One region of the Cupriavidus sp. 10L45 genome, then DNA from elsewhere that is predicted to be linked to it. Evidence: riboswitches for the same ligand, from Rfam matches in the RefSeq annotation. Region 1 holds a riboswitch; the other holds the start of a gene.
What was found. A riboswitch is a leader RNA that binds a small molecule or an ion and turns the genes downstream of it on or off. The one in region 1 is predicted to bind glycine.

Region 1 (15,957 bases):
GCGCCGAGCGAGGGATGGGCGACCGGGGCGATGGTCTCGTCGAACAGGCGGATCGCGTCCGCCGCGGCGTCGGCCTCGCGGCAATAGCGGATGGCGAGGTCGATGCCGTCCGCGCGCAGGTCGCTGATCTGGTTGCTGGCGGAGAGCCGCACGTCCAACTGCGGATGGGCGCGCTGCAGGCTGCCCAGGCGCGGCAGCAGCCACAGCCCCGCCACGCCGATGCTGGCCGTCACGGTCACCGGCTGGCGGCCATCGCGCTTGCGCAGTTCGCCGGCCACGTCCTGGAGTTGCTGCACCGCGCCATCTGCGCTGCGGAACAGCCGCTCGCCTTCGGGCGTGAAGGCCACGCCGCGATGCTGGCGCACGAACAGCCGAACCTGGAGGTGGTCTTCCAGCGCGCGGATCTGCCGGCTGACGGCGGACTGCGTCAGGCACAGGTCGTCCGCTGCCTGGGTGATGCTCATGCGCCGGCCCACGGCCACGAAGCCCCTGAGCAGATCGAGCGGGAACAGCCGGGCGAGCGGGACGGACATGGCGGGATGGGTGGGGAAGGTGTTGGGATTAAAGCACGGCTCGGCCCCCGCTGCCATGACCACCACGCATGGCAGGAGGGCGGAAATGTCGCTTGAGCCTGCGCCCCCGATCGCCTGAAATAGAGCGATCTCCCAACCCGATCGTCCCATCCTCCCGACATGACCCAACGCCCCGCCTCCCATGCCGCCGGCGCATTGCCGACCGGTTCGCCACCCTGGTGGCGCACCGCCTGGTTCCTGCTGCTGGCCGGCGGGCTGGTGATGGGGCTGGCGCTCGGTGCGCGCCACGTGCAGGGCCTGTTCATGCTGCCGATCGTCACGGACCGGGGCTGGACGCGCGAGACCTTCGCCTTCGCCATGGCCGTGCAGAACCTGACCTGGGGGCTGGCCCAGCCCTTCACGGGCATGGTGGCGGACCGCTTCGGCTCCGCCCGGGTGATGCTGGCCGGGCTGGCGCTGTACGCGGTCGGCCTGTTCCTGATGGCACAGGCGGCCACGCCGGCGGCCTTCGTCTGGTCGGCGGGGCTGTGCGTGGGCGTGGCGCTGTCCGGCACCACCTTCGGCGTGGTCTACGGCGCCTTGAGCCGGATGATCGCGCCGGCGCAGCGCAGCCGGGCGCTGGGGCTCGCCGGAGCGATGGGTGGCATCGGCCAGTTCCTGCTGGTGCCGGGCGCGCAGGTGATGATCCTCCAGGCCGGCTGGCGCGGCGCGCTGGTGATCCTGGCCGTGACCGCCGCCGCCATGCTCCCGCTGGCGCTGCCATTCCAGGATCGGACGCACCCCGCCAGCGGTGCCGGTGCCGGGGGCGCCCAGCCGCCGCTGCTCGGGGCGGTGCGCGAGGCCTTCCGCCATTCGGGCTTCTGGCTGCTCAACCTCGGCTTCCTTGCATGTGGCTTTCAGTTGGCTTTTATCGCCAATCACCTGCCGGCCTACCTGCGGGACAAGGGCATGCAGCCGTCCGAAGGCATGGCGGCGCTGGCGATCATCGCGCTGGCCAATATCGCCGGGACGTACTGGTTCGGCGTGCTGGGCGGGCGGCATTCGCGCAAGTATCTGCTGGCCGGTATCTATTTGGTACGAACGGCGGCGATGGCGCTGTTCGTGCTGCTGCCCCTCAGCGCCGCCACGCTTTACGGGTTTGCGGCGGTGATGGGCTTCCTCTGGCTCGGCACCGTGCCGCTGACCAGCGGCATCGTCTCGCAGGTCTTCGGCGTGCGCTACATCACCACGCTGTTCGGCTTCGTGTTCTTCGGCCATCAGCTTGGCTCGTTCCTCGGGGTCTGGCTGGGCGGGGTGGTGTTCGAGGCCACGCGCTCCTACGACCTGGTGTGGATGGGGGCGATGGCGCTCGGGGTGGTAGCCGCCGCGCTGCACTGGCCGATCGACGACCGGGAGATCGTCCGCGCGGGCTGGCCGCAGCCGCAACGCTGAGTTCGGCCGGCTGGGCTATGCTTGGCATGGACTCTGGAGACATGCCATGCCCAACCCGATTTCCGGGCGCGCCGTCCGCGTCGCCCTCCTTGCCGCCCTGGCCGCCGTGGTCCTCGGCGGCTGCGCCACGCTCCAGCCGGTGCAGACCGCCCAGTCGATGCTCGGCAGCCCGCAAAGCTCGGTACGCGAGACATTCGGCAACCCGACCGAGACCTACCAACTGGCCGACGGCACCCAGCGCTGGATCTATTCCAAGCAGCCCTACGGCTTCGAGGTCTACGCGGCCGACTTCGACGCCGCCGGCAAGCTGGCCGGCTTCCGCCAGACCCTGACCGAGAAGGAGATCTACGAGGCGCGCCCCGGGGTCTGGACCAAGCGCGACATCGCCGAGCGCTTCGGCCTCCCGCGCGAGCCGGTGCAGTACTTCGCCCTGATGAAGCGCGAGGCATGGAGCTATCGGATGTACATGGCCGGCAACCTGCCGGCGCACTTCAGCGTCTATTTCGATGACGCCGGCGTGCTGGACCGCACCATGATCATCATGGACTCGCGCGGCGGGGACCGCAGCCGCTCCAAGTAAGTGAGGGCGATGGGGTGGCGCCCCGGCTAGCCCCTATAATGGGGCGCCTCCGCCATGTCGGGCGCGGCGGCTATTATCAGGTTCCCCGCCGTTCTCATGCCCTCGTACCCTCTTGTCCTTTGCCTGACCATAGCCGTGGTGTGCAGCGTGGGCATGGTTATCGCCACCTGGCCGCGCCGCGACGATCCCACGATCAAGGCTTTCCTCGTGCTGGCCGGCGGCGTGGCCATCTGGAGCGGCGGCCGGCTGCTCGAAGTCAGCTCGACCGATCTGGACGGGCGCATCTTCTGGGCCAAGGCCCAGTACGCGGGCATCGTGATGGTGCCCATCGGCTGGCTGGTGGCGATGATCCACCTGAGCCGGCCGCGCTACGTGGTGCCGTGGTCGCGCCTGTGGCTGCCGGTGCTGGCCGCCGTGGCGTCGGTGGTGATGGTGCTGACCAACGAGCGGCATCACCTGATCTGGACGCGCATCGACCTGATGCCGGCCGGCGTCTCGCCGGGCGCGATCTTCCACCATGGCCCCGGCTACGTGGTGGTGGCGGCGTGGACCTACTTCATGCTGCTGCTAAGCCTGGTTTTCCTGCTCACGGCCGAGGTGCCCAATGCGGCGCTGACCCGGGGGGGCCGGGCCATCGTGGCCAGCAGCTTCACCTTGCCGCTGCTCACCCACATGGCCTACCTGCAGCGCTGGACCAGCCCGCTCGGCGGCGACCTGACCCCGGCCACGTTTTCCCTGATGACGGTGGTGGTCTGGATCTGTGCGCTGCGTACCCATCTGGACGACATCGGCCACTACGCGCGGCTGCGCGTGTTCGACACGATTGGCGACGGCTGCGTGATCGTCGACGCGAAGGGGCGGCTCGTCGAGTTCAACCCGGCCGCCCTGCGGCTGGTGCCCGACCTGCGCCGGGGGCAGCCGATGCCGGCCGTATGGGACGAGGCGCTGCGCCAGCCGCGCGAGGCGGGGGCCGACGTCGGCGCCATCCCCTACATTCCCCAGGGCGCGCACTACGAGGTGACGGCGGAGCCGGTGATGCGGCTGGACGGCAAGCGCATCGGCACGCTGGTCTTCATGCGCGACATCAGCCGCTACCAGTCGCGCGAACTGGCGCTGACGGCCCAGCTCGGCCAGACCGAGGCGAAGCTCTCGCGCGTGGAGGCGGACCTCGACATCGACGCGCTGACCGGCATCCCCAACCGGCGTTTCTTCCAGCGCGAGTCGCTGCTGGCCGTGACCCGGGCCTACGAGGCGGGCGAGCCGATCGGGCTGCTGATTCTCGACGTGGACCTTTTCAAGCAATACAACGACCTGTACGGCCACCCCTGCGGCGACGATTGCCTGCGCCGGGTGGCGACCGCGCTGACCAGCGTGCTGGTGGGCGAGCAGTTCTGCGCGCGGCTGGGCGGCGAGGAATTCGCGGTGGTGCTGCCGGACGCCTCGCAGGACGAGACGCGCAACGTGGCGCGCCGCATGGTGGCGGCGGTGCGCGACCTGGAGATCCCGCACAACGGCACGCCAGTGCAGCCCTTCGTCACGATTAGCGTGGGCGCGGCCTGTACGGTGCCGGACGCGCCACGGCTGGAGCCGCTGCTGCACCGCGCGGACAGCGCGATGTACCAGGCCAAGCGCGCCGGGCGCAATCGCTTCGTCCAGGACGGGAAGATCTACATGGGCCTGCAGGCATAGTGGCACGCGCAGGGGCTTGCAAAATCCGCAAGCTCCTGTAGAATGCGCCGCTCACCTTGCCCAGGTGGCGGAATTGGTAGACGCACTAGGTTCAGGTCCTAGCGGTGGCAACACTGTGGAGGTTCGAGTCCTCTCCTGGGCACCAAGATTGAAGAAAAAGGCCCCGCGCAAGCGGGGCCTTTTTCGTTGGCGCGATGGTTGTCTCCCCTCTCCCTCAGGGAGAGGGGCGGGGGAGAGGGCTGGCGGTTCAGGCAGCGATATCGCGTCCGGTCACGCCGGCCCTCTCCCCCAACCCCTCTCCCGCAAGCGGGAGAGGGGAGAAAGCACGCGGTACCGCCGCCTGCCGGATGACATCGCCCACCATCTCGGCCGTCACCGCCGACAACGTCCACCCCAGATGCCCGTGGCCCGTGTTGTAGAACACGTTGGCCTGCCGTCCGCGCCCCACGCGCGGCATCATGTTCGGCATCATCGGCCGCAGCCCTGCCCACGGCACCACGCTGCGCGTGCTCACGCTGGGGAAGCAGGTGTTGACCCAGTCGATCAGGGGCCGGATGCGGTCCGCGCGGATGTCGCGGTCGATGCCGTTGAACTCGGCCGTGCCGGCCACGCGGAAACGGTCCACGCCGAGCCGGCTGGTCACGAGCTTGGTCTCGTCGTCGAGCAGGCTGACCGTGGGCGCCGCAGTCTGGCTGGCGGCGTCGGGCAAGTTCACCGTGATCGAATAGCCCTTCACCGGGTAGATGTTCACGCGGTCGCCCAGTTGCGTGGCGAACTGCCGGCTGGCCACGCCGGCGCAGACCACTACGGCGTCGAAGGTTGTCGAACTTGTCTGATTACCGTCGCGGACGGTGATGGTGACCGTGCGGCCGTCCGAGTTGACCACCTGCACGTCCTGGCTGTAGCGCGTGACCACGCCCAGCCGCTGGGCCGCCGCGGCCAGGCCGGAGGTGAACTTGTGGATGTCGCCGGTGGCGTCGCTCTCGGTGTAGTAACCGCCGTAGTACTGGCCGGCCAGCGTCGGCTCGATCGCACGCATTTCCTCGGGCGTGACCGCGCGGCGCGGCAGGCCGCCTTCGGCCAACAGCGTGGAGACCTCGCCGGCATGGTCGAAGCCGGCCTTGTCCCGGTAGATATGGAGGATGCCCTGCCGCTTGAGATCGAAGTCGATGCCTTCCGCCTCGGCCCAGCCGAACAGGTGCGCGCGGGCGGCGATGGCCAGGCGGGCGGTCTCGATCGTGTTGGCCCGGTAGTGCGGCATGGCGGCGATGAACTCGGCGAACCAGCTCAGCTTGTGCCAGGTGGGGCGGGGGTCCACGAGCAGCGGCGCGTCGTTGCGGAGCATCCACTTGATGCCCTTGACCAGCGTGGAGCGGTGGGTCCAGACCTCGGCGTTCGACGCGGAGAGCTGGCCGCCATTGGCGAACGAGGTTTCCATGGCGGCGTAGCGATGGCGCTCGAGCAGTGTGACCGCGAAACCACGTTTGGCGAGGGCGTAAGCGGTCGTCACGCCGGTGATGCCACCGCCGATGACAGCGATTGTCTTCATGTTGTCAGGTCTTCCAGGACGTCGTGGATGGGGGGTACGTGGCGCACCATGCGCGACGCACGCCCCCTCTGTCCTTGACCTGAGAGATTCACGATGCGCGCGGGCGCATCGCTTGCTCCTTCGGTACCGTCGGCTGACGCGAGCCGGGGTTCTTCAGAGTGCAATGGCGTTACCGGTCCTTTGGCCTGAGAGTTTCCGGGGCGGTTGCTCCTTCGGCGCCGGCCTGCCGGGCGGCAGGCACAGTCTCTCCCGATAACGCGGGTAAAACGGGTACGACGGGGGCACTATGCCACGGGCATCGCCGCCTCAGCAACCCCCGGCTAGTCGAGGCTGCGCGGCTTGCGGCCGGTAATCATCGCGCCAATCAGGTTTTCCTTGCCGGCCACGCTGGCGATGATAGCCACCAGCGCGTGCACCACCACCAGCCCGAGCAGCGTGTTGGAGAGCCAGCGATGGATGTCGATGGGCCAGTCCTCGCCCCAGAACGCGTCGAAGCGGGAGAGCCAGCCGGTAACGGCGAGCAGCAGGATCAGGGTCCACATCGCCAGCATCATCACCGCGCCGAGCGGGGTGTGGCTGATGAAGCGCGGCGTGCGGCGCCGGGCCATGGCCCGGGCATGGGCCAGCACGCCGGCGGGGCGCGGCAGCCAGGCGCGGAAGCGCGCGTGTTCGCTGCCGATGAAGCCCCAGAGAATGCGAAACAGCACAAGTCCGGCGGCCACGTAGCCCAGCACGCGGTGCATCTGGTCGCCGGAATCGTCGATGAGGTCGTAGCAGACGATGGCCGCCACGCTCCAGTGCGTGAGCCGCACCACCACGTCCCAGACGCGGAGCGTGGTGGTATTGCGCAGCTGGCCGGCCGGCACCGACATGCTTACTTCTCGATCTCGGACTTCACGATGTCGAGCGTCTTCGTGTCGAAGTAGATCTCGGCCTTCTTGCCGTCCTTGGTGGTGCCATAGATCTCGTAGCAGTTGCCGTCCACCTTGAACTTCTTGATGTTGTAGCCCTGGGCCGCGATCTTGGCCTTGGCGTCGGCCTCGGGCATCCATTCGGACTTCGGATGCTTGTCGCACTTGGCGCCCGCGAAGGCCCCCGTGGAAAACGCACCGGCGATGAGAAGTACGGCCACTTTCAGCATTGCAGCTCCCGCAAGAAGCCCCATCCGGGGCGGATGCCGGAATCGTACGCGGTAACAAGAACAATTCCCAATCAATGTTTTCCCGCACGATGACCTGCATCAAATGCCGTGCGCGCCGCCCGGCGCGGCGGCTATCGGCGTGAACGTCGGCAGCGGGATTGTCCGGGCTGTGGGACAATTCCGCCTCGCCCACACGGCGTGGGTGACGAAGGTGTCTGCATGAAATCGATCGACTGGAAAGACTGGGAAATCTTCTGCCGCGTGGTGGAAGGGGGCGGCTTCACGCAGGGCGCCGAACTGGCGGAAGTGCCCAAGTCATCGGCCAGCGCGGCGGTTGCCCGGCTGGAAACCCAGCTTGGTGTGCGCCTGTTCGAGCGGACCACGCGGCGCGTGCGCGTGACCCAGCGCGGCCAGCAGCTCTATGACCGCGTGGCGCCCCTGTTTGGCGAGTTGCGCGAGATCAGCGCCGAGGCCGCCTCGGTGAGTGCCGAGGTCAGCGGCACGCTGCGCATCGCCACGCCTTACGAGGTGGGTTCGCAGCACCTGTCCGCCTCGCTCTCCAGGTTACTTAAGCTGCACCCGTCGCTGCATGTGGAACTGGACATGAGCTGGGACCAGCCCGACCTGATTCGCCACGGCTATGACCTCGCCTTCGTCATGACCGACACCAACCTCCACGACAGCTCGTTCGCGAGCAAGCGCGTGGTGCTGATCGAGCGTGCGTTCTATGCGGCGCCCGCGCTGATCCGCGAGCACGGTCTGCCGCGCGCGCCGCAGGACCTGAAGGGCTGGCCGACGCTCGGCAACCTCGACGATGTGCAATGGGAATTCCTGCGCGATGGGGTGGAAACCTTCGCCATGGACGTCTCGCCGCGCATCTCCACGCATAACGCTGAAGTCCGGCTCAAGGCCGCGCTGGATGGGCTGGGCGTGGCGCGCATGTCGCCCCGCTTCGTGCACGAGCATCTGGTGCACGGCCAACTGGTGCGCGTGCTGCCCGGCTATACGTCGTCGCCGCTGAAGGTGTACGTGCTGATGCCCGCGCGCAAGCTGATGCCGCCGAGCGTGCGGGCCTTCCTCACTGTGCTCGAGGAAACGCTGGGCGTGCCGGAGACCCGGCGCCCGGCACCGCGCGCCAAGGCGCTGGGGGGCACGGATGGATCGGACAGCGCCGACATCGCCGATACCCCGGACGGTGACGGCGGCGCGGTGGTGATCGGGCTCGACTGAGTTTCCAGGCGAGCCGGTCGGTCAGTAGGGCTGGTCGCCGGGACGGATGTCGAAGCCGAGCGTGTCGGCGATCTCGAGTATCTCTTCGTCGTCTTCGCTGCGCGTGATCCAGCCGCCGTAGGCGTCGCCGCCGGTATCCCAGTTCCAGAGCGTGTAGCCGGCCATGCGTAGCTGCGTGGCGACGATCTCCATGAGCTCGGGCACGCTCGTGCCCTCCAGGAAGTCTTCGTCCTCGGTGTCCTCGGTGCCCCAGTCCACCTCGAGGTCGATCCGCTCGCAAAGCTGGTTCAGGCAGCCGATAAAGGACTCGGCGTCTTTCCAGTCGACATAAAAGCCGGATTCCCAATCGATGATGTCCTTGACCTGCCACAGCAGGCCGGCGGCATCGATCTCGTCTTCCTCGGCGTCTTCCAGCGCTTCCTCGAACAGCGAAAACTGCCGGCTGGTCTGGGCGCTGTCGCCGAGGTTAATCAGCGCGAATAGCCGGCTGATGGCGTCTTGCGCGTCGTCGTCCAGTTCAATTGCCATCTGCTCCTCCTCTGGCTTCGGTATTCATATCCGTCAGGCTGCCACGTTCACGATTTCGCGCTGGCCGCGAGGCGTCACGCGCAGGGCGCGCGACGTGTCCGTACGCTCGATCCATCCGCGTGCCAGCAGGCTGTCGAGCAGCGCCGCGCCGAGCGCCCCGCCCAGATGGGGCTTGCGTTCGCTCCAGTCCGGGCAGGTGCAGGCGAACTGCCGGCGCTTGCGGCGGGTGGCGCCCAGGTCGATGCCAAGCTGCCCCATCGCCTCTGCGCCGGGGGCGCTGAGGTCGACGGCGCTGCCCGACACGATCAGCCAGCCCGCTTCGGACATTCGTTCGAAAAGACCCACCGCAAGTTCCCCAGCCAGATGGTCATAACAGGTGCGAGCCTGCCGCAGCGCCGGCGGCGCCGTGCGGGAGACCGGCACGGCACGCACGCGCGGCGGCTGGCTGGCCAGCGACGCCGACGCAAGCGCCTCGATGGCCACACCAATTTCCGGCGTGGCCAGCCGGTAATAGCGATTGCGCCCACGCGTCTCCACGGCGAGCAGGCCGCCTTCGGACATGCGGGCGAGATGGCCGCTGGTGGACGAGGCCGACAGCCCGGCAATCATCGCCAGTTCGCCGGCCGGCCGCGCGCTGCCATCCATCAACGCCCACAACATGGCCGCACGGCCGGGGTCGGCCAGCAGCCCAGCAAGCTGGCTGATGCCAGGAGCGTATTCCATAGTTCAGTGCGGAGTGAAACGACGGATGAAGTATAGAGCGAGATGCGTACAACCATATAGTGGACAAACGCAACGATATAAAATACTATGTCCACAAATATCCAGGCAGTTCTAATAAAGGAGACATGATGTTGCGCCTGATGATGTACTCGCTGTGGACGGCTGCCCTGTTGACGGTCAGCCCTGCGCAGGCGGCCTATCCGGACCGGCCGATCGTTCTGGTGGTGCCGTTCGCGGCCGGCGGGCCGGCTGACGTGATGGCGCGCACGCTCGCCAAGTCCATGACCACGCGGATCGGGCAGACGATCGTCGTGGAGAACCGGCCCGGCGCCGGGGGGCTCGTGGGTATCTCGGGCGTGACGCGTGCCACGGCAGACGGCTATACGCTGGGCATGGCCGGTACGGGCGCGATGGTCTACGCACCGTTCATTTCTCCCAAGATGCCATTCGACCCGCTCAAGGACGTGGCCTACCTGAGCACGATGGTCTCCACCCCGAACCTGCTGGTGGTCAATGCCAGCTCTCCCTTCAAATCGGTCGCGGATCTGCAGGCAGCGGCCAAGCGCGAGCCGGAGAAGTTCACCGTTGCGTCTGCGGGCGTGGGTAGCAGCACGCACGTGGTTGGCGCGCTATTCCAGCGCGAAGCGGGCATCCGCCTGCGCCACGTGCCATACAAGGGCGGCGCGCCCGCCGTGCAGGACCTGATGGGCGGACAGGTGGACATGTTCATCGCCGAAGTCCCGGCGGTCGCGCACCTGATCAAGGGCGGCAAGCTTCGCGCGCTGATGGTGACGGACACCAAGCGGCTCGCGGCGCTTCCCGATGTGCCCACGGCGGCCGAAGCCGGCTTGCCGAAGGTGCTTGCCGCAGGGGCGTACGGCATCGTCGCGCCACGTGGCCTGCCCGACGATGTGTCCCGCAAGATCGTCGATGCCGTCACCGCCGCATTGCGTACCCCCGACCTCATCGAGAAGTTTGCCGAGCAGGGCGGTATCGCACAGTCCAGCACCCCCGACGCCTACCGCGCGCTGATCAAGTCCGAGCAGGGGCGATGGGGGCCGGTGATCAAGGCAGCAGGCATCACCGCGGAGTAACCGCTTTTGCAGAGGAATCAACAGATGAGCATCAAGACGCGAATCACCGAATTGCTTGGGATCCGCTACCCCATCATCCAGGCGGGCATGAGCTGGGCGTCGTCGAGTTCTCCGCTCGTCGGGGCGGTGTCGAAGGCCGGCGGCCTGGGCGTGATCGCGGCTGGCCCGATGCGGCCCGACGACCTGCGCCGTGCGATTCGCGAAGTGCGCGAGATTATCGATGCGCCGTTCGCGGTCAACGTCGCCCTGTACAACAAACGGGCGGCCGAGCATCTGCAGATCGTGCTGGACGAAGGCGTGCCGATCCTCATCGCGTCACAAGGCAGTCCGCGCGAACACATCGACCGCTTCAAGGCCGCCGGGGTCAAGTGGCTACACGTGGTGGCGCATCCCGACCATGCGCGCAAGGCGGCGTCCGCCGGCGTCGATGGGCTGGTCGTGGTGGGCGGCGAGGCGGGTGGACATCCGCCGCCCAGCGGTACGAGCACGCTGGTGCTGGTGCGATTGATTGCGCGTGCCGTTGACTTGCCGATCGTGGCCGGCGGCGGGATTGCCGATGGCGCGGGCGTTGCGGCCATGCTTTGCCTCGGCGCGGATGCCGTGCAGATGGGGACACGCTTCCTCCTGACCCCCGAGGCCTCGCTGCACGACGCCTACAAGGAGAAGGTGCTGGCGGCCGGGGTGGGCGATACCACGCTCGTGGGCTGGCGTGGCCTGCCGATTCGTGCGGTGCGCAATGCGTTCACCGACGAGTACGAGGCGGCGGAACGGGCAGGTCAGCCGCGCGAGGCGCTCGAGGCGCTGTTCGGCAGCCGGTCGCTCAAGATGGCCGCCCTGGATGGCGATGTCGAGCAGGGCAAGGTCGAGGCGGGCCAGAGCGCCGCGCTGATCGATGGGCTAGTGCCCGCCGGCGTGTTGGTCGAACGCATTGCGGCAGAGACGCGCGAAGCGATGGCGCGTATGGCAAATCAATGGAAGTAGAGAGGTGGGGACATGAGCGAACTGCAGATTGAGGATGTCGGCCAGGTGCGCGTGCTGCGCATGAACCGCCCGGAAAAGCGCAACGCGCTGAACAATGCCCTGACGCGTGGGCTGGTGGAGGCGTTGGCGGCGGCCGAAGCCGATGATGCCGTGCACGTCGTCGTGCTCACGGGCAATGGCTCGGCCTTCTGCGCCGGTGCCGACATCGGCGAGTTCAAGGACCTGACCTCGGACCAGATGTCGCGCGTGGAAGAGCGCGCCGCGCTGACGATGCAGTTGCATCTCAGCGTCTCGCGGATGAGCAAGCCGGTGATTGCCGCCATCAACGGCTTCGCGATGGGCGGTGGTGCAGGGCTGGCCATTGCATGCGATCTGGCCCTCGCCGCGCGCTCGGCCCGCATCGGCTATCCGGAAGTGAAGCATGGCATCGTGGCCGCGATCGTCCTGCCCAATCTGACGCGGCAGATTGGCCGCAAGGCGGCATTTCACCTCGTGGCCACCGGCGAATCGATCGATGCGGAGCGCGCTGTCGCGCTGGGCATGGTCAACGCCGTGCATGACGACCACCTGCTGATGGAGGAGACCATGGCGCTGGCCAGTCGTCTGGCCGAGGTCAGTCGTGCGGCCATGGCCACCACCAAGCAGACGTTCCACCGCGTTGTGGACCTGCCGCTGGAAGCGGGTCTGGAGGTCGGGCGCGAAGCCAACAAGCGCATGCGCAGCTTCGTGCGGACGGAGCGGTAGCGCGCCATGAACAAGCCACTCGAACACATCACGATTCTCGACCTCTCGCGGGTGCTGGCCTGCCCGTTCGCCTCGATGATCCTTGCGGAACTCGGTGCCACGGTGATCAAGGTCGAGCAGCCCGGCGCCGGTGACGAGACCCGCAGTTTCGAACCGCAGGTGGAGGCCGAGGGGGGGAGCGAAAGCGCCTACTTCATGGCGTTCAATCGGAGCAAGCAGTCGATCACGATCAACCTGCGCAATGAGGCGGGGCAACAGATCGTGCGGGATCTGGCGGCCAAGGTCGATGTGGTGATCGAGAACTTCCCGGTCGGCACGCTCAAGCGCTATGGACTCGGCCCCGAGACGCTGCGCGAGATCAATCCGAAGCTGGTCTATCTTTCCTGTACCGGGTTCGGGCAGACCGGCCCCTACGCCGCGCGCAAGGGCTACGACACCGTGTTCCAGGCGATGGGCGGGCTGATGAGCCTGACCGGCGAGCGCGGCGGTGGGCCCGTGAAGCCCGGCTTGCCGATGGCAGACCTGACGTCCGGCCTGTGGGCCGCCATCGCCGTGCTCTCGGCGCTGCAAGGCCGCAGTGCGTCAGGGCAGGGCTGTCACATCGATCTTTCGATGTTCGACGCACAGGTCAGCCTGCTCACGCTGGCGGCGGCGCGTTGGTTCACGCTGCACGAAGTGCCGCCGCGCATGGGCACGGAGCACCCCGGCCGCGTGCCATCGGCGAGTTTCCAGGCTGCGTGCGGCCGCTGGCTCCATATTACGGCGAGTGACCAGCACTGGGTGCCGCTCTGCCAGGTGCTGAAACTCGAGACATGGGGCGCCGATCCGGAACTCCAGACGAACGCCGGCCGCGTGCGCCGGCGCGATGAAGTGATGCAGCGGCTGACCGAGGCCATCGCGGCGTGTGAGGGTGCCGCGCTGTGCGAGGCCATGGACAACGCGGGTGTGCCCGCCGGCCCGATCAAGTCGGTGGATGAAGTCCTGTCCGATCCCCATGTGCAAGCGCGGGGCATGGTGGCGGAATTCGATCATCCTGTCATCGGCACGTTTCAGGCGCTGCCAGTGCCGCTGCGCTTCGACGGCTGGGACAACCCCGAGGTGGGACGGCCCCCGCTGCTTGGCGAGCATACGGGCGACGTGCTGCGCGACTGGCTGGGCATGGACGCCCAACGCGTGAAGGCCCTGCGCGAAGCCAAGGCCATCTAAGGCGTAGCCAGACCGAGGCGTATCGAGATAACCATGACTGAATCGAACGAAACGGGCACAGCCCCCGCCGTGCTCTACGCGGTGGAAGGCGGCGTTGCCACCATCACGCTGAACCGGCCGGATAGCCGCAATGCGCTGAACCTGGCCATGTGCGAGGGGTTGCAGGCTGCCGCCACGGCGGCTGCCGCCGATCCGGACGTGCGCGTGGTGCTGGTGCGCGCTGCCGGTCCGGCGTTCTGCGCCGGCGCCGACCTCAAGGAGCGCAAGACGATGGATGAAGCGCAGGTGCTGGCCCGCCGCATGCGTGGATTCTTTGCCTACGACGCGCTGGAACGCCTGCCGATGCCAGTGATCGCGGTGGTAGCCGGCTCGGCGGCCGGTTCTGGCGTGGAGATTGCTGCCGCCTGCGACCTGGCTGTGGCCACGCCCGACGCTACCTTCTGGACGCCTGAGGCGCAGTGGGGCACCGTGGGTGCAACCCAGCGACTGGCGCGCATCGTCGGCAAGCGGCTGGCCAAGGACATGATGTTCACCGGACGACGCCTGACGGCGGCGGAAGCGCAGGACGTCGGCCTCGTCACGCGCGTTGTCGCGCCTGAGAGCCTGGACGCCGAAGTGGCCGCCATGGCGGCAAGCATCGCCAAGGCACCGCCGCTGGGCATGCGCCTGGCCAAACGCTGCATCGATCGCGGCATCGAGCTGGGCCCGCGCGGTGCGCTGGCGGAAGAACTTCTGGCAATCGAAGAGAACCTGGCCCGCTCCGACTGGCGGGCGGGAATTGGTGGATTTGGAGGTAGAGCATGACGTGGGAACCTCGCACATTGGCAGCAGTGCTGGCGCAGCAGGCCAGCCTGGGTGGGGCGCGGCGCGCGTTGGTCACGCCTGACGGGGCCGCCACGTGGCGCGACCTCGAAGCGCAATCGCGCCGCGTTGCCAAGGCGCTGCTGGCGCGCGGCGTGAAGCGCGGAGAATTCGTCGGCCTGCTGTGCGGTAACGATGTGAATTGGGTGGCGAGCTTCTACGGCGCTGCGCTGATCGGTGCCGTGACCGTGCCGGTCAACACCCGCTTCAAGGCTGCGGAAATCGAGTACTGCCTGCGCCAGTCCGATGTGCGGCTGCTGATCCTGGCGGACCGCTTCCTGAAGATCGATTTCATGGGTTTCCTCCGCGAGGTGGAACCCGCTGTCGACCATGAACTGCCGGGGCAGGCGCTGCCACTGCTCGGCGACGTGGTGGTGGTCGGCAACGATGTGCCGCACGCTGGGATCGGCTGGGAGGCATTTCTCGCCGCCGGCGATGCCCTGAGCGATGAAGCGCTCGCGGATGCCATGCGCGCCGTGACGCCGGATGACCTGCTGCTGATCCAGTTCACGTCGGGCACCACGGCGTACCCGAAGGGCGTGATGCTCACGCACGACAATATGCTGCGCAACGCCTCGGCTGTCGGGCAGCGGCTTGGCATCGAAGCATCGGATTGCTATTTCAACTGTCGGCCGTTCTTTCATGTGGCCGGCTCCACGCTGTCGCTCCTTTGCGCGCTGTGCGCGGGCGCGAGCATCGCCACCCTGCCGACGTTCGATGCCGGCGCCGCGCTGGCGATGATGGAGCGGGAGCGCTGCACGTTCATCTCGGGCAATGAGACGTTGTTCCAGATGCTGATCTCTCACCCGTCGTTCGACCGCTCGCGTTTGCATCTGCGCGGTGGATGGGCCGCGGCAGGCGCCGACACGATGCAGCGCATCATCGACGAGATGGGCGTCGAGACGATTTGCTGGGCGTATGGGCTGTCGGAGGCGTCGCCCAACGTCGTGATCAATGACTGGCGCGACGATGCAGCGCTGCGCGTGGGTGGGTTCGCGCTCCCGCATGAAGGCGTGGCGGTGCGGATCATCGATGAGGCGTCGGGCGTCGTCTGTGGCGTCGACGAGGTGGGCGAGATCCAGGTCAAGGGCTGGGGCGTCATGCGGGGCTACTACAAGCAGCCCGAGGCGAACGCCAAGGTATTTACCGCGGACGGCTGGCTGCGCACCGGCGATCTTGGGGCGTTGCGCACCGATGGACGCCTGCGGCTGGTCGGCCGGCTCAAGGACGTGTTCCGCGTCGGCGGTGAGAACGTGGCGCCTGCCGAAGTGGAACAGGCCCTGCTGTCCCATCCCGCCGTGGCTTCAGCCCAGGTGGTGGGGGTGCCCGACGCGAGGCTGGGCGAAGTGCCGGCCGCGTTCGTCACGCTCAAGGCCGGCGCGACGCTGGATGCCGAGACGTTGCTGGCATGGGCCAGGCCGCGCATGGCAAATTTCCGTACCCCGCGCTACGCCGCCATCGTGACGGACTTCGAGCGCATCGGCATGACCGCCAGCGGCAAGGTGCAGAAGAACAAGCTGCGCGAGCACGCCATCGCGTTGTTTCACCCGTCGAACCCATGAATCCCGCGTCGGAGACATCCATGACTGCCGAAGTCGTCCTCTGTGAGTGCTTTGCCCGCGACGGGTTGCAGCATGAGCCCGATTTTGTGTCCACCGAAACCAAGG
Region 2 (15,957 bases), on a different contig from region 1:
GCCGTGGCGGCAGGCATGCTGGGGAGGGTGGGGGCGGACATGGTGCGCTCTTTTTGCGGGCGAAGATGGTCACGATGCTATGCCCCTGCGCCGTCGCTCACCTTGACGCGCATCAAGCGCACGCCGCGCTTGCGCCCGCAGCCCCGCCACCGTGGGGCGTTGGCGTCATCCGAGCGTCACGAACGGCCGATAGGCTCTGCCCGCCGTCCCCTCCTCCACCCGATTCCAACGCCCGCCGACCATGCGCCCAGCCTCGCCCAGAACGATGTCGCCCGCCGCGCCGGCGCGCCGCCGCATGCTCCGGTCGTTCGGCACGCTGGCCGCGATGCTCGCGGCACCGGCCGCCTTCGCCCAGCCGCAACCGCAGCCCTCCTCGCAGCGCCGCACGCTGGTGGTCGGCCATCTGCTGGACCGCGTGGGGCCGCAAGCGGATCTGGCGCGCGACTACCTGGCCGGCGCCAAGGTGCTGTTCGATGCGGCGAACGCCTCGGGTCAGGGGCCGCGCATCGTACACGTGGTGCGGGATGCCGATGCCAGCCCGCGCATCGGCACCTCGCAGGCCATCGGCATGGCCGAGTCGGACCATATCGACGTGCTGTTCGGCCCCGGCGACACCCTGCTGCCCGCGCTGGCCACGTCGTCCGAACTGAGCCGGCGCGGCGTGCAGATCGTCGCCCCGCTCTCCGGGCTTTCGCTTGCCGCCGACAACATCTGGTTCACGCGCGCCGACTATCAGGCCGAGCTGGACGCCGCCGTGCGGCAGCTGCGCAGCTACGGCCTCAAGAACATCGTCCTGGCCGTGTCGCCCGACTTCGCCGCCGGCACGCTCGCGGCGGGCTCGCCGTGGCTCGATCGGATGGAGCGCGACCTCGGTACGCGCGCCGTGACGCTGACCGGCAGTGTCGATGACGGCGCGCGCCGCATCGCCGCGACGCGGCCCGGCGCGGTCATCGTGGCCGGCGACACGCTTGCCTACGGCGGCCTTGGCCGCGCGCTGGCCTCGCAGGGTTGGTACGGTTTTCTGGTGGGATTGTCGGCCGTGAGCCCGGCCTCGGCGCGCGAGATTCTCGGCGGCAACTACGCGGGGGGCGTGGTGGTCACGCAGGTGGCGCCCGGCCCGCAGGAATCCACGCTGCGCGTGGTCAAGGAACACGTGGCGCGGATGAAGCAGTACCTCGACGAACCGCCCTCCCCGGCCACGCTGGCCGGCTACATTGGCGCCGCCTGGCTGGTGCGCGCTGCCGGCGCGGCCAAGGCGCCGGGTGCGCTGGAATTGCGCCGCGCGCTGCAGTCGCGCATCGATGTGGGCGATTTCACGCTCGACTTCACGCGCGGGCTGCGCGGCTCTCAGTACGTGCAACTGGCGCCGATCGGCAAGTCGGGCGTGCCGCAGCGCGCCTGACCCGCGCGCCGCTATATCTATTAGTTAGTCGCGCGGCAGCGTGATGCGCACGCGCAGGCCGCCTTCGACACGGTTGTCCAGCGTCAGCTCGCCGCCATGGCGATTGACGATATCGGCGGCAATCGACAGCCCCATCCCCACGCCGCCGGTAGCCCGGCTGCGCGACGACTCCACGCGATAGAACGGCTCCAGCACGCGCTGCAACTCGGCCGGCGGAATGCCGGGGCCGTTGTCGCAGACGTCGATCTGCACGCGCTCGGGGCTGTCCGTCAGCACGATATGCGCGGCGCCGCCGTAGCGGTGCGCGTTCTCGACGAGGTTGACCACGGCGCGGCGCAACTCCGCCGGGTAGGCCAGCAGCGGCGCGGCGGTGCCGGAGAGCCGCACGTCCTGCCCCAGTTCCTCGGCATCGTCGACGATGGCCTGGAGCAGCGCCTGCACGTCCACGCGCTGGCGCGGGCCGGTGCCGTCGTCGCGGTCACGCAGGTAATAGAGCGTGGCGTCGATCAGCCCGTTCATCTCGGCCAGATCCTGCCGCAGGCGGTAGCGCACGTCGTTGTCCTCGATGCGCTCGATGCGCAGGCTCATGCGCGTGAGCGGCGTGCGCAGGTCGTGCGAGACCGCCGCCAGGAAGCGCGACTGCTGCGCCAGCTGCGTGCGGATGCGTTGCTGCATCAGGTTCAGCGCCTTGGTGGCGGCGCGCGCTTCGGCCGGACCCGCATCATCGTCGAGTGGCGGGGCGTGCACATCCTGGGCCAGCCGGTTCGCACCGGTGGCCAGCCGCTGCACCGGCCGCGCGAGCAATCGCGCGCCCACCCACGACGAAATCACGATGGCGATGAACTGGAAGATCAGGCCAGGATGCAGGGGCCAGAGTCCGTGCCAGGGGGGGAAGTGGCGCTGCGGTCCGGGCGGCTCCCCGCGCCGGTCGGGATGGCCGGGACGGAACATGCCGCGCTCCCCGGCCGGGCCGCCCTCGCCCGCCTCCTCGTCTTCCTCGAAACGCGGGCCGCGCTGCGACGGCTGGGGGCGGTGGAATGGCTTGCCGGCGGCGGCGGCCTCCGAGGCCGCCTCGCGCATGCGTTCCTCCCAGCGCGGCGAGCCGGGGCGCGGGAACAGGCCCTCGATGACGGTCACGCCAAGCACGTGCACGGCCACCATGATCGCGGCCATGACCAGGAACAGCCGCAGGAACATCGAATCGAAAAGGTGGCGCCGCATGGTGGGGTCTGTCCGGACGCCGGCGGTGGCGTTCGGCGGCGGGGGGGACGCGGCCATGCGTCAGGAATCCACGTTGACCGTGAAGACGTAGCCCTCGCCCCGCACCGTGCGGATCAGCGCCGAGTCGCGCGGATCGTCGCGCAGTTTCTGGCGCAGGCGCGAGACCAGCAGGTCGATGCTGCGATCGAACACGTCGAGGTCGCGACCGCGTGCCTGGTTGATGAGCAGTTCGCGATCCAGCACGCGGTTCGGGTGCTCGATGAAGGTCAGCAACAGGCGGAACTCGGCGTTCGACAGCGGCACGACCGTGTCTTCCTCGTCGAGCAACTGGCGCAGCGTGGTGTTGAGCCGCCACGCGCCAAACTTGACCTCGTGCCCCGCCGGGGTAGGTGCTGAACGACGCACATCGGCCCGGCTGCGCCGCAGCACCGTGTGGATGCGCGCCACCAGTTCACGCATCTCGAACGGCTTGGTCACGTAGTCGTCCGCCCCCACCTCGAGTCCGACCACACGGTCGGCCAGTTCGGCGCGGGCGGTCAGCATGATTACGGGGATGTCCGTGCGCTCGCGGATCTCGCGACACAGCGTCAGGCCGTTCTCGCCGGGCAGCGAGAGGTCCAGGATGACCAGGTCATAGTGATGCTGCGCCATGGCCGTGCGCATCGACGCCCCGCCTTCGGCCCCATCGGCCGCCATGCCGAACGTGGCCAGGTATTCGGCCAGCATGGCGCGGATCTGGGGATCGTCGTCGACGATCAGCAGGCGGGTAGGCAAGGCGGGAGTGAGGTCCATGGCAAAGCGGGAGGGATGGGAAACGCCGGCGGGCGAGGGCCTGCGCAACGACCGGCGGTCAACTGTACCAGTTTGCAATATTCGCGCTGTGGCGGCTTTGTATCAGGTTCGATACGTGCGCTGTGGATAACTTCGCCTGACAAAACGACGCCCCCGGCACTGCCGCGCCGGGAGCGTTCAACAGGGAAGAGCCAGGCACGCAAGCGTACCCAGCCGCACCGCTAACCGAAGGGCAGGCGCGGCACGGCGCCAGTCGCCGAGGCGTCTGACGCGTCGCCATATTAGAAAGCGCGAGGCGCGCGGTCTTGTCTGCCTTGTATCGGCCGTGATGCTTGGTAGGGGATGCGACTCAACCCGTCACCGGCTTGCCGGGTGCGCCCGGCGTACCCAGCAGCGCCTTGAGATTGGCCAGCCGGTCCTTGGGGCTCATGGCCGGGGTCTCGTCGACGGGAGCCGGCGCTTCTTCGAGTTTCATTTCGGCGATGAAGCGCGAGGGTTCGCAGGAGTAGGTGTCCCGGGCGCGTTTGCGCTTCTTGCACCAGCTGATCTGGAGGCTGCGCTGGGCGCGGGTGATGCCAACGTACATCAGCCGGCGCTCTTCCTCGATCTTCTCGTCGCTCATGTCTTCGTCCTCGCGCGCGTGGGGCAGGATGCCCTCCTCCACGCCCACCAGGAACACGTGCGGATATTCGAGGCCCTTGGACGCGTGGAGCGTGGAGAGCCGCACCGCGTCCGGGTCTTCCTCGCGGCCTTCGAGCATGCTCATCAGCGCCACGGTCTGTGTCAGTTCGAGCAGGTTCTTGCCTTCGTCGCCAAAGCCGTCGGCGTTGTCGAAGCCGGTGGCCTCGCCCTCCCCGGCCTCGGGTTCCGGGCGCGTGCCCTTGCGCTTGAGCCAGTCGAGGAATTCAAGCGTATTGGTCCAGCGCGACTGGGCCTGGCGCTCGTCGAAGGTATCGTACAAGTACGATTCATAGTGGATGCCGGCCATCATGTCGTCGAGCAGCACGGTGGCCGGATCGGTCTTGGCGCGGTCCGCCAGGCGCACCATCGACTCGCAGAACACGCGCAGCGGCTCCAGCTGGCGCGGCTGGAGCTTGCCTTCGATGCCGCCCATCATGGCGGCCTCGAACAGCGACACCTTGGCCTGCCCCGCGAACGTGCCGAGCGCCTCCAGCGTGGTGTTGCCCACGCCGCGCTTGGGCGTGGTGATGGCGCGGATGAACGCGGGATCGTCGTCCGGATTGGCGATCAGCCGCAGGTAGGCGCAGATGTCCTTGATCTCCGCCTTGTCGAAGAAGCTCTGGCCGCCGGACAGCACGTACGGAATCCGCTCGCGCCGCAGGATCTGCTCGAACAGCCGCGCCTGATGGTTACCGCGATACAGGATGGCGTAGTCGCGGAACTGCGCGCGGCGCTCGAACTTGTGGGCGGACAGGCGGAACACCACGGACTCGGCCTCGTGCTCCTCGTCGTTCATCGGATGGATGGCGATGGGGTCGCCCATGCCGTGCTCCGACCACAGCTTCTTGTCGAACAGCTTGGGATTGTTGGCGATGACCGCGTTGGCCGCCTCCAGGATGCGCACCGTCGAGCGGTAGTTCTGTTCGAGCTTGACGACCTTGAGGTCCGGGAAATCGGTCTGCAGGCCGCGCAGGTTGTCCAGCGTGGCGCCGCGCCAGCCGTAGATGGCCTGGTCGTCGTCGCCCACGGCCGTGAACGCCGGCGCGCGCAGGTGCGAGCCGCCGGCCAGCAGCTTGAGCAGCGCGTACTGGCAGGCGTTGGTGTCCTGGTATTCGTCGACGAGGAAGTAGCGCAGGCGGTTCTGCCATTTCAGGCGCACGGCCTCGTCGCGCGCGAACAGCTCGGCGGGCAGGCGGATCAGGTCGTCGAAATCCACCGCCTGGTAGGCGTGCAGCGTGGCCACGTAATTGCGGTAGACCATGGCGGCCTGGTGCTCGTCGGCATTGGCGGCCTGGGCCAGCGCGGTCTCCGGATCGATCATGCCGTTCTTCCACAGCGAGATCGTGCCCTGCACGCTACGGATCAGCTTCTTGTCCGTGGTGGCGAGCTGCTCCTGCACCAGTCCGAAGCAGTCGTCCGAATCCATGATCGAGAACTGCGGCTTCAGGCCGACGTGCTCCGCCTCCATCCGCAAAATCTGCACGCCGAGCGAGTGGAAGGTACAGACGGTGAGCTGCTTGAGCGGAATCCGCTTGCCCTCGCGCGTGGTCTTGCCCTCCATCAGCTTGCCGATGCGCTCCTGCATCTCTTTCGCCGCCTTGTTCGTGAAGGTGACGGCGGCGATGTGACGCGGCTCGAAGCCCTTGTCCTCGATCAGGTGGGCGATCTTTTGCGTGATGACGCGCGTCTTGCCGGACCCGGCGCCCGCGAGGACGAGGCAGGGCCCGTCCAGATAGCGAACGGCTTCGGATTGGGCGGCGTTGAGTCCGTGGGTCATAGGTGGGCGGGTGCCGGATGGCGCACGCTTGGCGGGCGCGCGAAAGGCGTCGATGTTAACACGCAGGGTGGCCTGCGCCGGTGCCTGATGACGGACATCAAGGACGCGAGTGCTACCAGTGTTTCATCGCGGTAACACTTCGTAAAAGTGACGTCCGAGGGGACATCGGGGGCATGGAGATTGCCTCATACGGTCATGCGGGACCGGCTGCGACGCCGTCCTGATGACAAATTCGGCACATTCGGAGGCGATCATGAAAACAATGCGAACCCTGGCGAAAATCACGCTGATCGGTGTCACGCTGGCGGCCTTTGGCGGCTGCGCGGACATGAGCCCCAAGACCCGCAACACCGCCATTGGCGCGGGCGTTGGCGCGCTCGGCGGCGCTGCGCTGACCAACGGCAGCGCGCTCGGCACGGTGGGTGGCGCGGCGGTGGGTGGCGTGGTGGGTAACGTCGTCACGAAGGATCGTTGATCCGGCGCGGGTAGTCCTTACCTCAGGCGGCAGGAATTACAGCCAGCCCCCTCCCCGGCGCCTAGCAAGGTGGCGTCGGCGCCGCGTTGACAAAGGTCAACCCGTCCCGTACATTCACGCGCATCCAACCGGGAGAGCGCGCAGCCATTGCGCCGCCGAAGGGGTATCACCCGAAAACTCTCAGGCACCACGGACCGGTCGGATCGGCATGCAACATGCACACGATGCATGCCGCACTCTGGAGAGCGACACCCGCCCGTGCCAACGCATGGCGAGCGTGTCCACCGAAGGGGCGCGCGATGCGGCAAGCTGCATCGTAATCTCTCAGGTATCGAGGACAGAGGGGTCATCCGCCGCGGCGGATTGGTGGCATTGCCATCGATCCCCACGGCGGATGACCCTTTTTTCGTTTTCGCTGCCGTATTCGCTCCAGAGGATTTCCCATGACGCTCCAGGCCACGCCCCTTAACGCCATCCACCGCTCGCTCGGTGCCCGCATGGTCGATTTCGGCGGCTGGGACATGCCGGTCAACTACGGCTCCCAGATCGAGGAACACAACGCGGTGCGCGGCGATGCCGGCATGTTCGATGTCTCGCACATGTGCGTGGTGGACCTGTCCGGCCCCAACACGCGCGCCTTCCTGCGCGGCCTGCTGGCCAACAATGTCGACAAGCTCCAGACCCCGGGCAAGGCCCTCTACGCGTGCATGCTCGACGAAAAGGGCGGCGTCATCGACGACCTGATCGTCTATTTCTTCGCCGAAGACCGCTTCCGCCTGGTGGTGAACGCCAGCACGGCGCTGGGCGACATCGAATGGATCACGGCCCGCAACGCGGCCACCGGCAGCGGCGTGACGATCACCCCGCGCCGGGGCGACGTGGCGCCGGCCGGCGTGGGCAAGCTGGCGATCATCGCCGTGCAGGGCCCGAACGCGCGCGCCAAGGTGCATGAGGCCTTCCCGTCGACCCAGCCGGCCGACGCACTCAAGCCGTTCAACGCGGTGGTGGTGCGGGACCCGATGGTCGGCGAGCTGATGGTGGCCCGCACCGGCTACACCGGCGAGGACGGCTTCGAGCTGGTGGTGGAGGCCGAGAACGTGGCCGGCATCTGGGAAAAGCTGCAGTCCGTGGGCGTGCGCCCGGCCGGACTGGGCGCGCGTGACACGCTGCGCCTGGAAGCCGGCATGAACCTGTACGGCCAGGACATGGACATCCACACCTCGCCGCTCGACGCCGGCCTGGCCTGGACCGTCGACCTGCAGAGCGAGCGCGATTTCATCGGCAAGTCGGCGCTGCTGGCAGCCGGACAACATAAGACATTTGCCGGCCTGATCCTGCGCGACAAGGGCGGTGTGCTGCGTGCGCACCAGAAGGTGATCACCCCCGCCGGCGACGGCGAGATCACGAGCGGCACCTTCAGCCCGTCCCTCTCCCAATCCATTGCCTTTGCCCGGCTGCCGCAGGGCGTTGTGCCCGGCACCGAGGTCCAGGTCGAGATTCGTGACCGCAAACTGACCGCGACTGTGGTTAAACTGCCGTTTGTGCGCAATGGCAAGGCACTCGTGAGCTGAGGCATCCGCCCGGCTGACACCAACGGTCGCCATCACGCCTGCCCGGCTGGCCCCGGCAGGCGAACCGAAACAAGACAAACACTGCATTCCCGGAGAATCCGTCATGAATTTCCCTGCTGACCTGAAGTACACCGAATCGCACGAATGGGTGCGCGTTGAAGCCGACGGCACGCTGACGATCGGCATTACCGACCACGCGCAGGACGCGCTGGGCGACATCGTCTTCCTGGAACTGCCCGAAGTGGGCAAGTCGGTCGGCGCCGGCGACGCGCTGGCCGTGGTGGAGTCCGTGAAGGCCGCTTCCGACATCTACGCCCCGGTGGCCGGCGAAGTCATCGCCGTGAACGAGGCCGCCAGCGCCGCGCCGGAATCCGTCAACGCCAACGCCTTCGACGCGTGGCTGTTCAAGCTGAAGCCGGCCAATGGCGACGATGTGAACGGCCTGATGAACGTCGACGCCTACAAGGCCAGCGTCGGCGCCTGACGCGCTGCACCAGCCGTCTCCCGAGCCAGGAGACGGCGCCCGAGATGCCCGCGCGGCGGCCAGGCTGACCACCTGCCGCCCCGCCCCACGAGACACTTGCCATGAACGCCCCTCTTCCCATGAACGCCGCCCAAGGTAGCCGGCCCACGCTGGCCGAACTGGAGGCGCGCGACGCCTTCGCCGCCCGTCATATCGGCCCGGATGCCGCCGAACAGCAACACATGCTCAAGGTGCTCGGCTACGAGACGCGCGCCGCGCTGATCGACGCCGTGGTGCCCGCCGCCATCCGCCGCCGCGACGGCATGCCGCTCGGCGAATTCACCGAGCCGCTGACCGAGGAAGCCGCGCTGGCCAAGCTGCGCGGGCTGGCGAACCAGAACCGCGTGCTCAAGAGCTTCATCGGGCAGGGTTACTACAACACGCTCACGCCGGGCGTCATCCTTCGCAATATCTTCGAGAATCCGGCCTGGTACACGGCCTACACGCCGTACCAGCCCGAGATCTCGCAGGGCCGCCTGGAGGCGATGCTGAACTTCCAGCAGATGGTCACGGACCTGACCGGGCTGGACATCGCCAATGCGTCGATGCTGGACGAAGGCACCGCTGCCGCCGAGGCGATGACGCTGCTCCAGCGCGTGAACAAGCACGCCTCGAACACGTTCTACGTGGCGGACGACGTGCTGCCGCAGACGCTGGAAGTGGTACGCACGCGCGCGCTGCCGCTGGGCATCGAGGTCAAGGTCGGCCCCGCCGCCGAGGCCGCCGGCGCCCATGCCTTCGGCGTGCTGCTGCAATACCCGGGCGTGAACGGCGATGTGGCCGACTACCGTGCCATCGCCGATGCCGTGCACGCCGCTGGCGGGCTGGTGGTGGCGGCGGCGGACCTGCTGGCGCTGACGCTGATCGTCGCGCCGGGCGAATGGGGCGCCGACGTGGCCGTGGGCAACTCGCAGCGCTTTGGCGTGCCGCTCGGCTTCGGCGGCCCGCACGCCGGCTACATGGCCGTGAAGGACGAATTCAAGCGCTCGATGCCGGGCCGTCTGGTGGGCGTGACCATCGACGCGCAGGGCAACAAGGCGTACCGGTTGGCGCTGCAGACGCGCGAGCAGCACATCCGCCGCGAGAAGGCCACGTCGAACATCTGTACCGCGCAGGTGCTGCTGGCCGTGATGGCGTCGATGTACGCCGTGTACCACGGGCCGCAGGGCCTCCAGCGCATTGCCCAGCGCGTGCACCGCCTGACCGCCACGCTGGCTGCCGGCCTGAAGGCGATGGGCGTGACCCCGGTCAACGCCACGTTCTTCGACACCCTGACGCTGGACACCGGCTTCAACACCGAGGCGATCCACGCCGCCGCCACCGCGCGCGGCATCAACCTGCGCCATATCGGCGCCACCCGCGTGGGCATCTCGCTGGACGAGACCGCCTCGCGCGAGGACGTGGTCGCGCTGTGGGAGATCTTCGCGCACGGCAAGCCGGTGCCGGCCTTCGATGCGACCGAGGCCGCCGTCGGCGATGGTTTCCCGGCCGCGCTGGCCCGCCAGAGCGCCTACCTGACGCACCCGGTCTTCAACACGCACCACGCCGAGCACGAGATGCTGCGCTACCTGCGCTCGCTGGCGGACAAGGACCTCGCGCTGGATCGCACCATGATCCCGCTCGGCTCCTGCACCATGAAGCTCAACGCCACCAGCGAGATGATTCCGGTGACGTGGCCCGAGTTCAGCAAGGTCCACCCGTTCGCCCCGCTCGACCAGACCGTGGGCTATCGCGAGATGATCGACCAGCTCGAAGCCATGCTCTGCGCCGCCACCGGCTACGCCGCGGTGAGCCTGCAGCCGAACGCGGGCTCGCAGGGCGAGTACGCCGGCCTGCTGATCATCCAGAAGTACCACGCCAGCCGCGGCGAAGCCCATCGCGACATCTGCCTGATTCCCTCGTCCGCGCACGGCACCAACCCGGCGTCGGCCCAGATGGCCGGCATGAAGGTGGTGGTGGTGGCGTGTGACGCCGACGGCAACGTCGACCTGCAGGATCTGGCGAAGAAGGCCGAGCAGCACAGCCAGAACCTCGCCGCAATCATGATCACCTACCCGTCCACGCACGGCGTGTTCGAGCAGGGCGTGCAGCAGATCTGCGAGATCGTGCACCAGCACGGCGGCCAGGTGTACGTGGATGGCGCCAACATGAACGCGATGGTCGGCACCGCCGCGCCGGGCCAGTTCGGCGGCGATGTCTCGCACCTGAACCTGCACAAGACCTTCTGCATTCCGCACGGCGGTGGCGGCCCCGGCGTGGGCCCCGTGGCCGTGGGCGCACACCTGGCGGACTTCCTGCCGAACCAGGACAGCGTGGGCTATCGCCGCGACGACAACGGCATCGGCGGCGTCTCGGCCGCGCCGTTCGGCTCGGCCAGCATCCTGCCGATTTCGTGGATGTACGTCGCGATGATGGGCTCGGCCGGCCTGACCGCCGCCACCGAGAACGCCATCCTGGCCGCCAACTATGTGGCGCGCCGGCTCTCGCCGCACTTCCCGGTGCTCTACGCCGGCCAGCACGGTCTGGTGGCGCACGAGTGCATCCTGGACCTGCGCCCGCTGCAGAAGGCCACCGGCATCAGCAACGAGGACGTGGCCAAGCGCCTGATGGACTACGGCTTCCACGCCCCGACCATGAGCTTCCCGGTGCCGGGCACACTGATGATCGAGCCGACCGAGAGCGAGGCGCTGCACGAGCTGGACCGCTTCATCGACGCCATGATCGCCATCCGTGGCGAGATCGCGCGCGTGGAGGACGGCAGCTTTGACCGCGACGACAACCCGCTGCGCCACGCGCCGCACACCGCCGCCGTGATCACCGCCAATGAGTGGACCCACGCGTACACGCGTGAGGAAGCGGCCTACCCCATTGCCTCGCTGCGCACGCAGAAGTACTGGCCGCCGGTGGGCCGGGCGGACAACGTGTACGGCGACCGCAACCTGTTCTGCGCCTGCGTACCGATGAGCGAGTACGCGCAGGACTAAGGCGCCGTGTCTGGCGGCGTCCGGCCTGCCCGGACGCCGCTGGCGCGCTTTGCGCCTCCCGCCCCGGCCCCCCGGGCCGGCGTGCAGCACACCATCCCTAGCGGAGGTCTAGTCCATGTGGAATCTGAGCGCCCCCTGGTGGGAATTCGTGCTGCGCGGGCTGATCGTCTACGCCGCGCTGCTGTTCCTGATGCGCGTGTCGGGCAAGCGCCAGATCGGCCAGTTGTCGCCGTTGGATCTGGTGCTGCTACTGATCATCTCGAACGCGGTGCAGAACGCCATGAACGGCGGCGACAACTCCGTCACCGCCGGGCTGATCCTGGCCGCCACGCTGTTCGGCGCCGACGTGCTGGTGGGCTACGGCACCTGGCGCAGCCGCCGCCTGGAGGCGCTGGTGGAAGGCCGGCCCGAGATCATCATTCACCAGGGCGAGATCTTCCAGGATGTGATGCGCCGGGAGCGCATCACACCGCGCGAGCTGCAGAAGGCGCTACGCCGCAACGGTTGCGCGCGTGTGGAAGACGTGCATTTCGCTATTCTTGAGACAGACGGCACGATTAGCGTGATCCAGAAGGAAAAGTCCGAGGACGGGCACGCAAGGCCCGCCATCGACGCCATGTGGCGCGAGCCCGGCCGGCCCGATGCCGATATGTCGCTCTGACCCGACACCCGACCACTTTCCCGACGGCCTCCCCGCCCCTGCGCCCTGCGCGCCGCCCCCTACCGGAGTTCCCCGTGGCTGTCAGCGTTTTCGATCTGTTCAAGGTAGGTATCGGGCCGTCCAGCTCGCATACCGTGGGGCCGATGCGTGCGGCCCTGATGTTTGCGCACGGGCTCGAGCGGGACGGCCTGCTGCCCCAGGTGGGCAGCGTGCGCGTGGAGCTATACGGCTCGCTCGGCGCCACCGGCAAGGGCCACGGCACCGACAAGGGCGTGATGCTGGGGCTGATGGGCGAGGCGCCCGACACCGTCGACCCCGAAACCATCGAGTCCCGGCTGGCCACGCTACGCGCCCAGCGCAAACTGGCCCTGCTCGGCACGCACGAGGTGCCGTTCGTCGAGCGCGAGCACATCGTGTTCTACCGGCGCGAGGCCATGGCCGAGCATCCCAACGGCATGAAATTCCACGCCTTCGACGCGGAGGGCACGCCGCTGCGCGAGGCACGCTACCTGTCCGTGGGCGGCGGCTTCGTGGTCACGGCCGGCGCGCCGAACACCCAGATCCTGGCGGCCGAGCGGCAGTTGCCGCACCCGTTCCGGAGCGGCCGGGCGATGCTGGAGATGGCGCACGCGAGCGGCAAGTCCATCGCCCGGCTCATGATGGAGAACGAACTGACCTGGCGGCCCGAGCAGGAAGTGACCGATGGCCTGCTTCATATCTGGGACGTGATGCAGCAATCCGTGGCGCGCGGCTGCCGCACCGATGGCGAGCTGCCGGGGCCGTTCAAGGTACGGCGGCGCGCGCCCGAGTTGTACCGGGGACTGACGCTGCACGCGGAGCGGGCGCTGTCCGATCCGCTCTCCGTGATGGACTGGGTCAACCTCTACGCCATCGCCGTCAACGAGGAAAACGCCGCCGGCGGGCGCGTCGTCACGGCGCCGACCAACGGCGCGGCCGGCATCATCCCGTCCGTGCTGCACTACTACGACCGCTTCATCCCCGGCGCCAACCGCGCGGGCGTGGTCGATTTCCTGCTCACGGCGGGCGCCATCGGCCTGCTCTACAAGCTCAACGCCTCGATCTCGGGCGCCGAAGTCGGCTGCCAGGGCGAAGTCGGCGTGGCCTGCTCGATGGCCGCCGGCGCGCTGGCGGCGGTGCTCGGGGGCACGCCGGAGCAGGTCGAGAACGCGGCCGAGATCGGCATGGAGCACAACCTCGGCCTGACCTGCGACCCGGTCGGCGGCCTGGTCCAGATCCCGTGCATCGAACGCAACGCCATGGCATCCGTCAAGGCGGTGAACGCCGCCCGCATGGCCCTGCGCGGCGATGGCACCCACTATGTTTCGCTCGATTCGGTCATCAAGACCATGCGCGAAACCGGCGCCGACATGAAGACCAAGTACAAGGAGACGGCGCGCGGCGGGTTGGCGGTGAATATCGTGGAATGTTGAGCAGGCGCCGGCGTATCATGGCGGCACCCCCGGTTTGCCAAGAAGAAAACGGCCATGCAGACCTTCCATCAGCTGTTCGACGAGACTTCGTCCACCTTCACCTACCTGCTGATCGACGCCGAGACGCGTGAGGCGTTGCTGATCGATCCGGTGGACCGGCAGTACGCGCGTGACCTGGCGCTGCTGGGCGAGACTGGCGCGCGGCTGGTCTGGATTGTCGAGACCCACGCGCACGCCGACCACATCACCTCCGCCGGGCAGCTCGCCCTGCAGACTGGCGCCAACACCGCCGCGCCGTCCGGCTGCGACATCAAGCCTGCGCTGAAACAACTGATCGACGGTGACACCGTCAGCTTCGGCAAGCAGGTGCTTCGCGCGATCCACACCCCCGGCCACACCGCCGGCAGCATGAGCTACCTCTGGGAGGAAGCCACGCCGGACGGCGTGGTGCGCCGCATCTTCACCGGCGATGCGCTGCTGATCGACGGCTGCGGCCGCACCGATTTCCAGTCCGGCGACGCCGGCACGCTGTTCGACAGCCTCACCGAGAAGCTCTTCCGCCTGCCCGACGACACGCTGGTCTACCCCGCCCACGACTACAAGGGCCACACCCAGTCGACCATCGGCCATGAGCGCGCCCACAACAGCCGCGTGGCGGGGCGCTCGCGCGACGAGTTCATCGTCATGATGCGCAACCTCAACCTGCCCCGCCCCAAGCTGATCGATATCGCCGTGCCGGCGAACCAGCGCCTGGGGCTCGTGACCGGGCGAGATGGGGAAAGCGTGCCGCACGGCATCTGATTTTTCGTTCTTCTACTACCCGGAGTGACCAGCATGGCCGAGCACAGTGCCGAGATCGCGTGGGAGCGCGGCGATCAGGATTTCGTGAGCAACCGCTACAGCCGCAAGCATGTGCTGCGGTTCGACGGCGGCGCGGAAGTGCCGGGCTCGGCGTCGCCACACGTGGTGCCGCCGCCGATGTCCGATGCCAGCGCGGTGGATCCCGAGGAAATGCTGATCGCGTCGATTTCGGCCTGCCACATGCTGTGGTTCCTGGCGCTGGCCGCCAAGCAGCGCTTCGTGGTCGATCGCTATGTGGACAAGTCCGTGGGCACGCTGGCCAAGACCGCCGAAGGCCGCATGGCGGTGACCGTGGTGACGCTGCGTCCCGACGTTACGTTCTCGGGCGAGCGCCTGCCGACCCGCGCCGACATCGATCAGCTGCACCACGCCGCGCACGACGCCTGCTTCATCGCCAATTCGGTGAAATCCGAGATCCGATGCGAGCCGGTGTATCCGACCTGACCCCTGCAAACGCCTAATACGCGGCACGAAGGAATTCATTTGACTTCGCCCCCTGCGCTGCAATACTGAGACCGCACACGCGGGCACATGGCCCCGCCGGAGGAGGTACATCATGCATCACAGCAAGCGATGGGGGATGGTGCTCGGCGCGGCAATCGCGTTGGCCGCAGCCGGCGTGCAGGCACAGTCGAAACCGGTGGCTTATCCGGCCAAGGGCCAGTCCGCGCAGCAGCAATCCAAGGATGACGGGGAGTGCTACAGCTGGGCCAAACAACAAACCGGCATAGACCCCGCAGTGGTGGCCCAGGCCCCGCCGCCCCAGCAGGCCCAGGGCGGCCAGCGCGTGCAAGGCGCGGCGCGCGGGGCAGCGGGCGGCGCCGTGATTGGCGCAGTTGCGGGCGATGCCGGCAAGGGTGCGGCGGCCGGAGCCGCCGTCGGGACCATGGCGGGCGGCTCGCGGAACCGGCAGGAACGCCGTAACGTGCAGGCGGCGAACGAACAGAACGCCGCGAGCCAGCAACAGGCGATGGGCAGCTACTACCAGGCGTGGAAGGCTTGCATGGGTGGCAAGGGCTATACCGTTCAATAAGCGGTGCAGTCACCCCGGCCCGCCGTCGGCGTCAGGCCTCCCACCGCTCGCAGGTACGCCGCACCGTCTCGCGCAGGCTGTGCGCATCGGCATCGACGGTGCGCACCCAGTGCGCGTCGTTGTCACGGCTCGAAGCCAGCGCGCGGATATTTTCTAGCGCCTTGAGCGAGCCGAGCGCCTCCGCGTGCGGCACCAGCGCGTCGCAAATCGACAAAATATGATCCGAGATCGGCATCCGCGTCAGTTCGTTCGGATGCACGTACTCGCCCTCCAGCCCGAAGCGGCACGCCTGGAAGCGGTTGAAGGTGTACACCAGGTAGTCGTCTTCCTGCGGCATGAACGGCCGTGACAGCAGCAGGTAGCGCGCCAGCGCCTGGATGTACGCCGCGATATCGCAGGCGCGCTCCACGGTCAGCGGGGTGTCCATCACGCGCACCTCGATCGTGCCGAACTCCGGCTTGGGACGGATATCCCAATAGAAGTCCTTCATGCTCTCGATCACGCCCGTGTTGCGCATCTTGTTGA

Region 2: it holds a riboswitch for glycine, as region 1 does, so the genes downstream of both, gcvT (glycine cleavage system aminomethyltransferase GcvT) here and AC1DFU_RS05415 (D-amino acid dehydrogenase) in region 1, are expected to answer to the same signal.

What each region holds. Positions count from the first base shown of each region.
Region 1 is NZ_JBFTJC010000002.1:426,960-442,916, forward strand. Features, by position in the region: gene AC1DFU_RS05390 (LysR substrate-binding domain-containing protein) at 1-533, opposite strand, end outside; gene AC1DFU_RS05395 (MFS transporter) at 693-1,964, shown strand; gene AC1DFU_RS05400 (hypothetical protein) at 2,011-2,544, shown strand; gene AC1DFU_RS05405 (diguanylate cyclase domain-containing protein) at 2,641-4,233, shown strand; tRNA gene AC1DFU_RS05410 (tRNA-Leu) at 4,292-4,378, shown strand; gene AC1DFU_RS05415 (D-amino acid dehydrogenase) at 4,481-5,782, opposite strand; glycine riboswitch at 5,946-6,044, opposite strand; gene AC1DFU_RS05420 (cytochrome b/b6 domain-containing protein) at 6,103-6,654, opposite strand; gene AC1DFU_RS05425 (PepSY domain-containing protein) at 6,657-6,923, opposite strand; gene AC1DFU_RS05430 (LysR family transcriptional regulator) at 7,143-8,153, shown strand; gene AC1DFU_RS05435 (DUF6630 family protein) at 8,175-8,681, opposite strand; gene AC1DFU_RS05440 (ArsR/SmtB family transcription factor) at 8,715-9,404, opposite strand; gene AC1DFU_RS05445 (Bug family tripartite tricarboxylate transporter substrate binding protein) at 9,530-10,498, shown strand; gene AC1DFU_RS05450 (NAD(P)H-dependent flavin oxidoreductase) at 10,523-11,479, shown strand; gene AC1DFU_RS05455 (enoyl-CoA hydratase/isomerase family protein) at 11,492-12,223, shown strand; gene AC1DFU_RS05460 (CaiB/BaiF CoA transferase family protein) at 12,230-13,429, shown strand; gene AC1DFU_RS05465 (enoyl-CoA hydratase/isomerase family protein) at 13,463-14,233, shown strand; gene AC1DFU_RS05470 (AMP-binding protein) at 14,230-15,852, shown strand; gene AC1DFU_RS05475 (hydroxymethylglutaryl-CoA lyase) at 15,873-15,957, shown strand, end outside.
Region 2 is NZ_JBFTJC010000016.1:41,762-57,718, reverse strand. Features, by position in the region: gene hemN (oxygen-independent coproporphyrinogen III oxidase) at 1-41, opposite strand, end outside; gene AC1DFU_RS24555 (ABC transporter substrate-binding protein) at 242-1,402, shown strand; gene AC1DFU_RS24550 (ATP-binding protein) at 1,427-2,623, opposite strand; gene AC1DFU_RS24545 (response regulator) at 2,684-3,415, opposite strand; gene AC1DFU_RS24540 (UvrD-helicase domain-containing protein) at 3,765-5,873, opposite strand; gene AC1DFU_RS24535 (glycine zipper 2TM domain-containing protein) at 6,127-6,348, shown strand; glycine riboswitch at 6,468-6,555, shown strand; glycine riboswitch at 6,577-6,699, shown strand; gene gcvT (glycine cleavage system aminomethyltransferase GcvT) at 6,792-7,919, shown strand; gene gcvH (glycine cleavage system protein GcvH) at 8,023-8,403, shown strand; gene gcvP (aminomethyl-transferring glycine dehydrogenase) at 8,505-11,426, shown strand; gene AC1DFU_RS24515 (DUF421 domain-containing protein) at 11,542-12,087, shown strand; gene AC1DFU_RS24510 (L-serine ammonia-lyase) at 12,162-13,538, shown strand; gene AC1DFU_RS24505 (MBL fold metallo-hydrolase) at 13,593-14,339, shown strand; gene AC1DFU_RS24500 (OsmC family protein) at 14,373-14,843, shown strand; gene AC1DFU_RS24495 (glycine zipper family protein) at 14,956-15,432, shown strand; gene AC1DFU_RS24490 (YbdK family carboxylate-amine ligase) at 15,464-15,957, opposite strand, start outside.